3 regions of the Paenibacillus sp. EPM92 genome follow, and region 2 is predicted to be linked to each of the others. Evidence: riboswitches for the same ligand, from Rfam matches in the RefSeq annotation. Region 2 holds a riboswitch; each other region holds the start of a gene.
The links. A riboswitch is a leader RNA that binds a small molecule or an ion and turns the genes downstream of it on or off. The one in region 2 is predicted to bind cyclic di-AMP.

Region 1 (4,270 bases), on a different contig from region 2:
CTTCCGGTTAGCCACGTGCGGATTACTCCCTTCGCTCGACTTCTGTTGTCTACGGTAAGGCCCCGGCTGCTTCTTGCGAGCGTTGCTTCTCCGGAGCTTTACGAATTTTGTTGAAATATATCGGAAAAAGGAACGAGTTAAAGCTGAATTGATCTACTTTAGTCGGATTTTAATCGGAATTAGGTCTAGAAGCCTATATAATATGAGTATATCACAAAATTGGAAAATTTGGGTTGAAAACATAGAGCGGCGTACAGCAGACTCGGACAAAAGGGGCGATTCCAATGGCTAAGGTGCTTGTCGTGGATGATGCGGCATTTATGCGTGCGATCATCGGTGGAATGTTGAAAGAACTGGGGCATGAGGTCGTCGGCGAAGCGGAGAACGGCGTTGTGGCGCTCCAGAAATATTGGATGCTGAAGCCCGATTTGGTTACCATGGACATCACCATGCCCGAAATGGACGGTATCGAGGCGCTGCGAAACATCATGAAGTACGACCGCAACGCCAAAGTGCTGATGTGCTCCGCAATGGGCCAGCAGAAGCTGGTCATCGAAGCGATCAGCCTGGGCGCGAAAGATTTTATCGTGAAGCCGATTCAGAAAGAACGCGTGATTAGCACGCTGCATCGCTTGCTCGGTTAAACCAGAAGAGCCGTTCTTCACGTCTAACGACGGGGAGAACGGCTTTTTTTTCGCTGTTTGGATCACGGCTTCGCGGCTGCGGCTCCTTCCCGGAATAAAAAGACAGAAAGCCCTGGCGGCTTGTCCCGTAATCGACCGGCACGCAGGTGCGGGATCGTCGGTTCAAGCCGAGGGCTTTCCAGACAAGTGAATCGTTTACGTCTTAGCGATGGTTACTTGGCGTCGGTCATAACCTGCCCATATTGATCATCCGAAAGGATGCGACGGGCCGTTACATAACGCTTCGCATAATAAGAATCGGTCATCTTCGTGATCACAACGCCTTCGTTCGTGGCGGAGTGATAAAATTTGCCGTCTCCTACGTATACGCCGACATGAGAGATGCCTTTGCCGTCCGTGTTGAAAAAGACAAGATCGCCGGGACGGAGGTCGTTCTTCTCCACCGTGGTGCCGAGCTGGGCTTGGCCCTTGGAGGAGTGCGGCAGGTCGACGCCGAGTTTGTCGAACACCCAAGAAGTGAAGCCGGAGCAGTCGAAGCCGTTGGTTGTTGTGCCCGCCCACTTGTAAGGAGAGCCTAAACCTTCGTTAACCGCTGCGCTTAATGGGGTTTCAGCAAATACGCTGCCTACCGAAATCGTGCAAAACAGTGCTGCGGAAAAAACAAAACTGACAAGCTTCTTCAAAGAAGTTTCCCCTTCCAGAGCCTACGAGGTTAGCTGAAGGGTTCGGTTGAAGGTTCCCTATGATCACTCTGAAGCGAGATCAATTCACCCAAAAACTGGTTCCCCCGTTTTCTGCGCGCAGAAATTCGGCAATATTTTCTGTTTTATTTTCCAAGTACAGTTATTCGAGCAAAAGTGACGATATCCTTCTTTTGTCACAAACTTGTAATAAATACAGGGATTAAAACGAAACCGGGCGGGTATACTAGATAGATTGACATTGTAAGCGGATACATACAAATGCGGATGCCGGGCCTTCCGTAATTTTTACACGTGCTTCGTGAACGATTGTCGGAACGCCTCGAAAGCTCGCGATTGCGCATACGAGGGCGGCCGATAGTATCGGTACGGTACCCAGGACCATAACACAAAGCTGTATAAGACCCGGATTCATTGAGAGGATTTGACAACGCTTTATAGCTTCACTACAATTTGTAGTGTGGGGTGCATGGCAAATGAAAATTCATAGCTTCAAGTTTTATGAGAAGGGCTTGAAACGGTTCTTCGGACCGCTGGAGTCGAAAGTGCTGGACATCCTGTGGACGCATCCGAATCAGTCCATTAAAGAAGTCCAGAAGAAGCTGGAGCAGCAGGATGAGCATTTGAACTTCAATACGGTCATGACCGTGATGAACCGCTTGGTCGACAAAGGCGTGCTCATGAAGAAACAGGCGGGTCGGGCGTCGGTGTACGAGCCGGTGCATTCAAAAGAACATTTTCTGGATATTCAATCGAGGGAAATTGCGCACGAACTGCTCGAAGATTTCGGTCCGCTGGTTGTCAATCATATGCTCGACGCGCTGGAAGAGGCCGATGCGGAGATGATCGAGAAGCTGGAACAAAAAATTAAAGACCTGAAAAAGGAAAGATAGGCCATGTGGGAAAATCGGTCTAGAATGTTATTTGCTTCTGCGTTCGTCCTTGCGCTGATCGTGTGGGTCCAGATGGGGCTATATGCGGCTCATGTTCTGTTCGGCTGGTCGCTTCGGTTCAACGTCTTTGAAATTTGCAGCAGTCTGCTGCAGGCGCTCGGCTTCGATTCGGTGACGCCGCTGCTTAGCGTGCTGGTCGCTTATACGTTCGGCTTAAGCCTCTGGATCTGGGCGAAGCAAGTCTGCTTGTCGAGGCGCGCCTACCGGAAGCTGCTCGCTTCCCGGCATGAGCGGTCGACGCAGGAGCTGAATGCCCGGTTCAGCGCGGACAAGCCTGACCTGCTGGTCGTCATGTGCGCGGAGCCGATCGCGCTGACGCTCGGATTGTTCCGGCCGAAGATCATCTTATCCACCGGATTGCTGAAGCTGCTCGATCGCGATGAGCTGGAAGCGGTCGTGTACCACGAGCAGTATCACCGGAATCATCGAGATCCGCTGAAGACGTTCTTGCTGCACCTCGCTTGTTCGGTCATGCGTTATATCCCGATTCTGCGCTGGTGTTACCATCATTATAAGATTGCGCGGGAGATATTGGCCGATCGCGAGGCGATGGCGGTCATGGGATCGCCGGCGAGCTTGGGGAGCGCCTTGTTGAAGCTGATGAAGAAGAGGGAGCGGACCGCTTCGATGGATTTCGCGTACGTCTCTTTCGCAGATACCTCGATTAACTACCGGATCCGGCAAATTCTCGATCAGCAAGGCGCGCCTTCGCTGGGACTGCCGGTAAAGCTGGCGATCGTGTCGCTGCCGGTTGTGGTTTTCCTGTCGGGTTTGTTTTTCTTGTCGCTGCTTTAAGTTGAAGCCGTGGCGTTTGAGCGAGTCATATCGCGGATCGGTCCCGTTAAGGGATTTTTCTTTATACAATTACACTACGGATTGTAGTGTTAACAATTGAAGGAGGCGTATTGATGACAACGAAAACACTCGCATTATCCGCAGGAGTTGCAGTTGTGTTACTAGCCGGGGCCTATGGCGCGTACGATTATTTTGCCGGCAATCATATCGAGGTGAAGGAGGTCATTCCGGCCTCCGCGCCAGTCGGCGGAGCCGCTGCGACGGGACAAGCCATCAAGGCGGAGCAGATCGACGGGAAGTGGTCGGTGCTGCCGGCATCGGAGGTGTATTTCTCCGTTACTACGTCGAAGGAGACGGTGAATTTTGTCGTGACGCCGACTCAGGGAAGCTGGGAGCTGAACACGGCCGATGCGTCGAGGACGACGGCCGAAGGCAAAATCGAGACGAGTGTGCTGCAGTCGGGAAATCCGCAGCGCGACAACCATATTAAGAGCAAAGATTATTTCGACACAGCGCAGTTCCCGGAAGCGGTGTTCACCGCCAAGTCGTTCGACCAGCTGCCGCAGGCATGGAAGGAAGGCGAGAAAGTCGGTTTTCAAATGAGCGGTACGCTGCAAGTGAAGGACAGGAAGAAGGACGTGACGTTCCGGAGCGAGGCCTTGTATGAGCAAGGGCAGCTGAGGCTGGAAGGCAGTACAGTCGTGACGTTCGCCGATTTCGGCATGAAAAATCCGCACACCGTGGCGCTCGACACGCAGAATGACATCCAAGTGCAGCTTCGGCTTGTGCTCGAGAAGGCGCAGGGGTAATGGATAGGGAAGCGCGGGGCGAAGGCGCGGTTTGCGGATGGGCGCTGGGGTCATTGGCGGCTGCGGTCCGCACGCACGGCTGGGCCGCACTGCCGATATCGGGAGATATCGCGCAGCGAGGCCAAGGCCGCTGCTGCGTCCTTGGCCTCTTCGCCGTGCGTCGCGCACGCCGCTACGCTTTCTCCGTCCAAAGCGCGAATTGCGTGCCGATCGCCCATACTTTAAAGAACATTTGCGCCAGGCGGAACACCTGGACGGCGAGCAGGGCCAGGAAGCCGGCCCAGAAGAAGGACGCCGCCATCACGGCCGCCGTCGCCAGAAGCCCCAGACCGAGCACGGTAAGCGCGGCCAGTACGATTGCCGGCAGG
Region 2 (4,270 bases):
TGCGGATGTAGCTGAAGCCCGCGTCGAGCTGCTCGAACACGATACCTATGTCGAAGCGCATGTGGAGGACGATGGGAAGGGCTTTGTCCGCGATACCTCGTCCCAAGGCGTCGGGCTGTTCAGTATGGAAGAAAGGGCCCGCAGCGTCAGCGGCACATTCACGGTCCGTTCCAGGCCCGGGCATGGAACGAAGATTTCATTCATCGTACCGAAATGAAAGGCCGACTTCACAGCGGCCTTCCTCCAAGCCATAACTTCTCATCGTCTTCCTTCGTCTTGATCGAGGCGACGAACCGGCTGTCGATGGCTTTCTCTTCAAAAGCGGACTCCTGCAGCTCACACCAGTATAACTGCTTTAAGAGCGTGGAGAGCGTCGCTTCGTCTTGCTCCAGCAAGGCGCCGATCTTTACCGCGCAGCTGCGGTCGTACACCCCGTGCAGCGGATGCGCGCTGCCGCCTATGGCAGGGATGGCCGCTTCAAACCCTTCCTGCTCACGGGCGAGCAGCAATTCCGCCGCCTTCGAAGAGATATAAGGCATGTCGCAGCTGACAACCCATACATGCGGTTGCTGCGCTAAGGTTAAGCCCGCGTGCATCCCGCTTAGGGGACCCTTGCCGGGGAAATAGTCCGTAATGATTCGAACCCCCCGGTCTACCTTTCGCAGGAAGGGGGTCGGATCGTTCGTAGCGATGATGATCTCCTCACAGCATTTTTCCATCTCACGAATTTGACGCTCCACGATCGTCATGTTGTCCAGCATGAAGAACGCCTTGTTTTCTCCGTTCGCCCCCCGGTTTCGCCCCCCTGCCAATATCAGTCCGGACATCATAACCATTCACTCCTTCTCTGCATTGGGCTTGTTTTATATGCTTATTACATCATTTCCGCTGTCCAAAGGCAGTGATTTGCATCACTTCCGAAAGACGGTACACACCATGCGGTTCTCCGATAAGGTTTCCATGTTTTTGACAGCAGGCTTCGACAGCTTCCTTAGAAAAACTTGTGTACTATTAAACTAGCAGATGAAACTAGCAGCAATACCGTCATTTTCTATGTAAAGGAGGCCGTTACGTTGGCAAATGAGGTATTCCAGGAAGAAGAGTTGAAGTATCTGTTGCCGTTCGGACCCAGAGAAAACCATGAGACGCCCGCTCCTTCGAAGAAACCGAAACTAACCATTCGATATCTCCATAATCTGATTACGGAGCTGCAGCAGCAAAACTTGCTGCTTGCTCAGCAGGTTCATGACTTGGAGCGGCAGTTGTTTGAATGTCGTCAGACGCATATCGAGTTAGCCGCAGCCGCCGAACAACAAGCTCTGAAGGAATCGGAGACGAAGGATGAACCCGATTCGTTCCATGATGACCAGGAGGCTTTCCGAATTTCCCGTTCCAAACGTCATCAGGCTGCCAAGAAGGTATCCTTTTGGTCCGTTTTATTCCGTTTTTAGCGTGCAAACGGCTTGCAGCTTGGAATAGCTTCCGGCTTATGAACCCCATCAATATGAAAAACCTGGCCGACGGCCAGGTTCTTTTCTGTGCAAGCCCCTACGATTGAGCTTGAGGATTATTATGACGTGACTCGTTTAGCTCCTACATACTTTTTACTCCAGTAACCGGTTGTCAAACTTGCCACCGAGACGCCGCCGGAATTGGTCGCTGAAATAAATTGTTGATTGCCTAAATAAATCCCTACGTGGGAGGTTCTGTTTTTCTCCGCAAAAAAAACAAGATCTCCCTCCTGAGGGATGCTCACCGCCTTGCCTGCAGTCTCGTACATTTCCAGGGATGTTCTGGGCAAATCGATGCCGTTGAGCCCGTATATATAGTCCACAAATCCGGAGCAATCAAAGCCATTCGGTGTACGGCCGCCCCATACATAAGGAACTCCCAGGTACTTATAGGCAATTTGCGTGACAGACGGTTTTGGCTTCGGCGCATACCAAGCCGGGGCATGATATAATCCGTCTTCGTTAATAATAGCAATCCGGTTATCCGCATCCCACTGGACTCTATAGCCGAACGTCTCGGATACGAAGCGTAGAGGGAGATATACGCTGCCTTGTATAAATTGCGCAGGAGCATCCATGCTGACAACCTTTTTATTAACCAGAGCTTTTCGGTCCCCGGTTTGCAAGGCGATCGTTTTGTTGTTGTTGGTTAACGTAACTTTCACCCGCGCTTGTTCCATGCTCCACTCAACCTTGTAACCAAGCTTCTCAACGAGCACACGTAAAGGGATTTGCAAAGTGTTGGTGTTATCGATATAAGGCTGTGCTTCGGGGAAGGAAACCAGGCTGTCGTTAATCTGCACTTTAACATCATTGGCGGCAGCTTGTGCTGTTCCCGCATGAAACATGGCAAGCAGTCCGATCGAGGAAAAAGCGCACGACCAAATAAGCTTCTTGCAAAAACGATTCAAATCAAATTCCTCCTGCGGCCTTCGAGGTTAGTTGACGGATTCGGAAGAGGCTGCTCCCTAGTTCGATAGTTAACGAACATTCACCCCATGGTAAAGAATCCCCCGTACCAGATCTTCTGCTGAACTGGATTCGGCCCATTATTTTTATTAGAGTAGCATAGTGGTTTCATGGACTTCAAACTTATAACTGCCATGAATTACATTGATTTCCTTTCTTTTCGCTTTATTTTGGGTTTTGACACATCTGTGCTAAATTTTGTAAAAAAAAGCCCGCGACCGCTCATTAGAGCCGTCTCGGGCTTTCGACATATCAGACAAGGCTTGCGACGGATGGTCACGAGTTCTACAGGAGCTCTTATTCCCTATCAGGCGTCGGCCGCACAGCGAAAACCGATATTCCCCGTGGAGCTATCCGGTGTATTTTTACTGCGGGCAGCGACTCTGTACCGGTTGCAATACGATTTGTGGCACAAATAGGAGCCTCCGCGCAGCACCTTCTCCTGACCTGTCGGCGGACCTTGCGGGTTTATTAGCGGGGCGGCCGGATGATTCGCGCTAAACCAGTCCGAGCACCATTCCCATACGTTGCCGGAAACATTATACAGCCCGTAATCGTTCGGTTTATAAGCATGGACAGGCGCGGTTCCGGCATAACCGTCGCTGCAGTTATTTTTCTCCGGAAACTTGCCCTGCCAAATATTGCAGCGATGCTCCCCATCCGGTTTGAGGACATCCCCCCACGGATAACGCTTTTGCACAAGACCGCCTCTTGCCGCATACTCCCATTCCGCTTCGCTCGGCAGCCGTTTACCGGCCCATTGGCAATAAGCATACGCATCATGCCAGGAAACATGAATCACCGGATGGTCCATGCGGTCATCAATGTGAGAATCCGGACCTTCCGGATACTTCCAGCATGCACCGTTCACGGCCCACCACCAGGGCGTCTGCCGAACCGTTTGTGTCACTCCTTGCGCAGTTTCGGCGGAAACGAACAAGTGGAACACAAAGGACCAGCCAAAGATCTCCGCTTCCGTGCGATAACCGGTAGCATCGACAAATGCCTTGAATTCCGCATTGCTCACTGTATAAGGATCGATATAAAAGGGATCCAGCCGAACCGAACGAACGGGGCCTTCGCCATCTTGGGCAAACCCTTCCTGATCCGCAGTTCCCATTAAAAACTCACCGCCGGGCAAATAAATCATGCCTTCTTTAGGATCTTTGGACGAGGGTATGATGTTCAGGGGCAAGGAATGAGCATCCGGTAAGCTCGAATCCTCTCTGCTGGCCGAGCAGCAGCCCGGTTTTTTTGCATTCATTTCAATCATCCTCCAAGATTAAACAGAGCCCCTACAGCTTCGGATAGCCGTGACCGAATTCCGCAGGATGTCTCCGTTTCAGCTCTGAAATAGCATGACCGCGTCCTGTCTGCTCCAACCACTGCGTATACTTCGGCAAGAAACCTTTGGCATGATAAGGTCCTCCCTCTTTCATAACCGTCCACAGCGGATCTACGTCGAAAGGCATTGTCTCCATCATGTGGTCATGCCATTCATTTAAATAATATACCGCATCTCGGCAAACTTGGCGATGCTCCGCAGCCAGATTCGTTTGCTCATGAGGATCGTTGTCGATATCGAACAGCATCTCTTTATTGAATAAATGGTACCCGTCATGATACGTTCGGATATAGAGCCATTGCCCGAAACGAACGCTTCTTTGACAAACGTGAGCACATTGTGAAACGACAAGGTAGTCGCGGCCCGCCTCCTGGCCATTCAGCACGGCGGGTGCATAGCTTTGGCCGTCCCAGCTTGGCAGCGGCTTACGTCCGAGCAGCTCGGC
Region 3 (4,270 bases), on a different contig from region 2:
GCTTTACAAATACGGGAACGTATGTCGTCACCAAGTTCGGGTAAAGCGGCGTTGGCCGGCAGCTGCCGGTATAGTCGTGTTGGCGGGCGCCGGCAATGCAGGTCAAACTCGGCGAGTTGTGAGCAATAAAGGAAGATTTTCTGCTATTCCGTGTGTACTTAATGAAATTACAACCTGAATTAAATATTTTATTCGAGATTATCGTTAAATATAACGACATAAATAAGAAGAATAGTGTATAATAAATAGGAATAACATGTTATTGAAAAGGCGAATGCCAGCTTGGCTGCCGAGCTAATCCGACTTCATGAAAGAAAGGATGGATCATGCATGGAAAACTCCTCGATTAGCGTAGACCTGGGTGTAATCTTGTGTAAGCATTGCGCTGAAATTATTGGCACGTTCGATTCCGAGAAGGTGACTACGTATTATTCGGATTGCCAGGAGCCGGACTGCTTGGAAACGAGAAAGAACACCAATAACCAACAATGAAAGCTATCGGGAAAGCTCTGCAACATGATCAAACCTAACGGGATTTGAAGCTCTCGCGGGTGTATGGCGGGGGCTTCTTTATTTATATCTGTGCGCTCGTATAAAGCGCTTGGCAAACCATCCGCGATATGAGATAGTATCATGTAACCGGAAGAAGGGGATGGGGTAATGAACGTTCAATATTTCGCGGATATTCTTGATAAGGTGCGGATCCATAAACCGCTCGTGCACAATATTACGAATGTAGTCGTAACGAATTTCACGGCGAACGGCCTGCTGGCCTTAGGAGCATCGCCGGTTATGGCATATGCTCACGAAGAGGTTGCAGAGATGGCGCAAATCGCCGGCGCCCTCGTCTTGAATATAGGCACGCTGGACGACCGTATCGTTCACGCCATGCGGATCGCGGGGCAATCGGCGAACGCGCATGGCGTTCCGATTGTTTTCGATCCGGTGGGAGCCGGGGCGACGGCATATCGCACGGAAACGGCCCGTTCGCTCATGAAGGAGCTGCGGATCTCGGTACTTCGAGGCAATGCTGCGGAAGTGGCTAACGTCGTCGGGAAATCGTGGAGCATTAAAGGCGTGGACGATGCAGGCAGTGCGGCCGGGGAAGTGCCTGCGCTTGTCCGGCAAGCGGCGCGGGCGATGAGCTGTGTCGTCATCGTCACAGGCCGTGACGATTATGTGAGCGACGGCGAGGCGACGTATCGGGTGAGCAATGGTACGCCGCTGCTGACCCAAGTGACCGGAACAGGCTGCTTGCTGACTTCGGTGGTCGGCGCCTTCCTTGCGGTGGAGAACGATCAAGCGGCTGCTGCTGTGGCGGCATTGGCTTATTATGGGGTTGCCGCAGAGCGAGCGGTCCAGATCGCCGGCTCCGACAATCCGGGCAGTTTTCAGATCGAATTGCTGAATCAGCTGCACAAGACGGATGGCGAAGTTGTACGTCGGCAGGCGAAAATAACTCGCGTGGAGTAAGCGACCGGAACAACTTCTCAATGAATTTCAAGATTTTGGATTATTGACTTGCGAATAGCAGTTTTGTATGATGAAATCACGCTTAATTTCCGGTTTACACGAAACCGGAAAGCGGGGGAACCAATGAAATTGGGGCGAATCATTCCATGTAGGGAACCATCTTTCCCGAGCCCGACAGCTAACCTCGTCAGCAGTAGATGGGTCAAATTGTGTATGTATGCAGACTTGCATCGTTGACCCGTGAATCCGGGTCTTTTTGTGCTCCAGACCCGTCGCAGTCCAGGACGATAAGCGCTAGATGATAGCGCATCCTGGCTGGATTCGGGTCTTTTTTGTTTTTATGATAACATCATAGCTTAAGTAAGGAGGATCATGATGCTCCAGCGAATTACTTCTTCCCACCTGCAAGAACTGACAGATGTTCAAAAAGAATACCTGCGAAACCATTGGATACCACAAGAAGGCGAATATATAGCTATGGGTGACCACGAAGAGATGATTTATTACTTGAACGGGGTCGAGAAGCATAAAGCGCTTCCATTATTAACGATCGGACAAATGTTAAGCTACTTAAATAAACATGACCATTCCGTCCGTATTCAACATGTTTCCGGAGAATGGGTCGTGCAGACCTCTATGATTGAAACGAAGGCTATTGAATTAAGTCATGCTTTATGGGAAGCGTTTAAATCGGTTTTGGACAAGAACACAACACGATGATGTTGTGTTCTTGTTTGTATGAGACCTGAAACCGTCGATTTTTTTTCGCGTATTGCTAAGGAAACAAGATGAGGTGAGTAATGGAACAGATATTATTGGAGTTTATTGGCTATTTCAAACAATTATCGTACATAGGCGTCGTTTTGGCGCTGACGTTCGAGTTTGTTCCGGCAGAGCTGGTTCTTCCCCTCGTCGGTTATTGGGTCTATGAAGGGGATATGAACTTGGGGCTGGCTATTCTGGCAGGGACAGTCGGAGGGGTAACAGGACCCTTGACTCTATACGCATTAGGAAAGTATGGGGGGAGGCCGGTGATAATAAAGTTTGGCAAGTTCTTTTTTATACGGACGAAAGAGATCGATAAGGCCGAACGATTTTTCCATAAGTATGGGGCGGGCGTAGCTTTTCTGGGCCGGTTTATCCCGGGGGTTCGGACCGCTGTTTCGCTTCCGTGCGGCATGGCCAGAATGAGTGTCTGGAAGTTCTCGTTATTTACGTTTTGTGCCATGCTGCCTATAACGAGTTTATACGTTTATCTTGGGTACAAGCTTGGTCCCAATTGGCACGAGGTCGGGGAGCTGGCGAAGGGGTATTTGTTCCCGGTTGCCGCCGTGATTGTGGCCGGTCTTCTCGTTTATTCAGCTGTGAAATTATTCAATCGCAATAAAGAAAGAACGACGTAGGAGACGAAAGACGGTGTGGTTTTTGAATGGTAAAATTTTAACGGGCATGGAGGATGCGGATGGTTCATGTCGAATATGTGAGTAATTATTTTACCTTCACGGAACTGAGATGGTGCCCATGTTAGAACATATAAAAGATAAGACAAGTGATTACCTGCTGACATTAATTCAAATCATGCCTGATATCATTGTTTTTAAAGACGGTAAAGGGGCATGGGTTGAAGCGAATGATGCTGCGCTGCAGTTATTTGAGTTAGACCGTGACGCGTATAAGGGGAAAACAAATCTTGATTTTCAACGTTCTAAGCCGCATATGGAAGAGTTTTTTCATACATGCGAAGAAACCGACAATGAAGCCTGGAGACGAGGCAAAACGATTCATTTTGAAGAAAAATTCAAGCGTTCCGACGGCTCGACCGTAATTATCGAGTTTATTAAAGAACCTGTTATGGCCGAGGATGGTCGGCGGGAGTGGTTAATTGTTGTCGGCCGCGACATTACTGAACGAAAGTTAATTCAAGATCATTTGAACGAGCAAAATGTGGTTCTGGAAATGGTTGCCAAAGGCAGGCCGCTACAAGATATTTTAGGTCACATTATTGAATTTGTAGAGAAGCAAACAGAGGCTGTTTGTTCCATTCTGCTGCTTGATAACGATTTATTAAAACATGGAATGGCTCCCCGTCTTCCGGCTTCTTTCTTGCGGGCTGTAGACGGCATACGAATTGGACCGGACATGGGTTCTTGCGGAACCGCCGCCTATTATAACAAAAATATTATTGTATCTGACATTGAGAATGATCCGTTATGGCGGGATTTCCGCGAGATTGCGCTGGATCACGGGTTTCGGGCTTGCTGGTCTGTCCCCTTTACGGATAAAGACAATCAGGTGATCGGAACATTCGCTATCTATTACAAGACTCGAAAATCTCCCGAAACCAGGGAACTCCAAATGATCGAGCGTTCCGCTTATTTAATAGGGCTGGTAATCGAACGTAATAAAGCGGAAGAAACCATTCGAAAATTGGCATTTTTCGATTCCTTAACTGAACTCCCCAACCGTAAATCGTTTCAACATATCCTTGAAAAGACGATGGCCGAAGCCAAACAAAAAAATCAATTGTTTGCCGTGCTTTATCTGGATTTGGATGGATTCAAATTCATTAATGACTCGATGGGTCATTCCGTCGGCGATCTTCTTCTGCAGCGTGTGTCCCAGCGCTTACAAGATCTTGTATCGAATAAAGGGATTGTTTCACGTCAAGGCGGTGACGAATTCACCATCCTACTGCCAAATACGTCAAAAGCGGAAACGGAAGCTTACTGCCAGAAGATTATGGAGGCATTGAATGCACCCTTCCGTATTCAAGATCATGATCTGTATATTTCAACAA

Region 1: another riboswitch for cyclic di-AMP. It lies ahead of JMF85_RS03180 (C40 family peptidase); the one in region 2 lies ahead of JMF85_RS12255 (C40 family peptidase).
Region 3: another riboswitch for cyclic di-AMP. It lies ahead of JMF85_RS21560 (hypothetical protein); the one in region 2 lies ahead of JMF85_RS12255 (C40 family peptidase).

The regions. Positions count from the first base shown of each region.
Region 1 is NZ_BCPS01000019.1:26,474-30,743, reverse strand. Features, by position in the region: gene JMF85_RS03190 (response regulator transcription factor) at 1-15, opposite strand, end outside; gene JMF85_RS03185 (response regulator) at 285-644, shown strand; gene JMF85_RS03180 (C40 family peptidase) at 857-1,327, opposite strand; cyclic di-AMP (ydaO/yuaA leader) riboswitch at 1,331-1,468, opposite strand; gene JMF85_RS03175 (BlaI/MecI/CopY family transcriptional regulator) at 1,822-2,238, shown strand; gene JMF85_RS03170 (M56 family metallopeptidase) at 2,263-3,093, shown strand; gene JMF85_RS03165 (YceI family protein) at 3,207-3,902, shown strand; gene JMF85_RS03160 (hypothetical protein) at 4,075-4,270, opposite strand, start outside.
Region 2 is NZ_BCPS01000063.1:14,020-18,289, reverse strand. Features, by position in the region: gene JMF85_RS12270 (PAS domain-containing sensor histidine kinase) at 1-217, shown strand, start outside; gene mobA (molybdenum cofactor guanylyltransferase) at 228-830, opposite strand; gene JMF85_RS12260 (hypothetical protein) at 1,074-1,451, shown strand; gene JMF85_RS12255 (C40 family peptidase) at 1,571-2,422, opposite strand; cyclic di-AMP (ydaO/yuaA leader) riboswitch at 2,424-2,568, opposite strand; gene JMF85_RS12250 (formylglycine-generating enzyme family protein) at 2,788-3,744, opposite strand; gene JMF85_RS12245 (sulfatase family protein) at 3,776-4,270, opposite strand, start outside.
Region 3 is NZ_BCPS01000082.1:98,700-102,969, reverse strand. Features, by position in the region: gene JMF85_RS21575 (zinc-binding dehydrogenase) at 1-44, shown strand, start outside; gene JMF85_RS28445 (GapA-binding peptide SR1P) at 331-492, shown strand; gene thiM (hydroxyethylthiazole kinase) at 661-1,473, shown strand; cyclic di-AMP (ydaO/yuaA leader) riboswitch at 1,543-1,681, shown strand; gene JMF85_RS21560 (hypothetical protein) at 1,849-2,193, shown strand; gene JMF85_RS21555 (DedA family protein) at 2,274-2,876, shown strand; gene JMF85_RS21550 (diguanylate cyclase domain-containing protein) at 2,995-4,270, shown strand, end outside.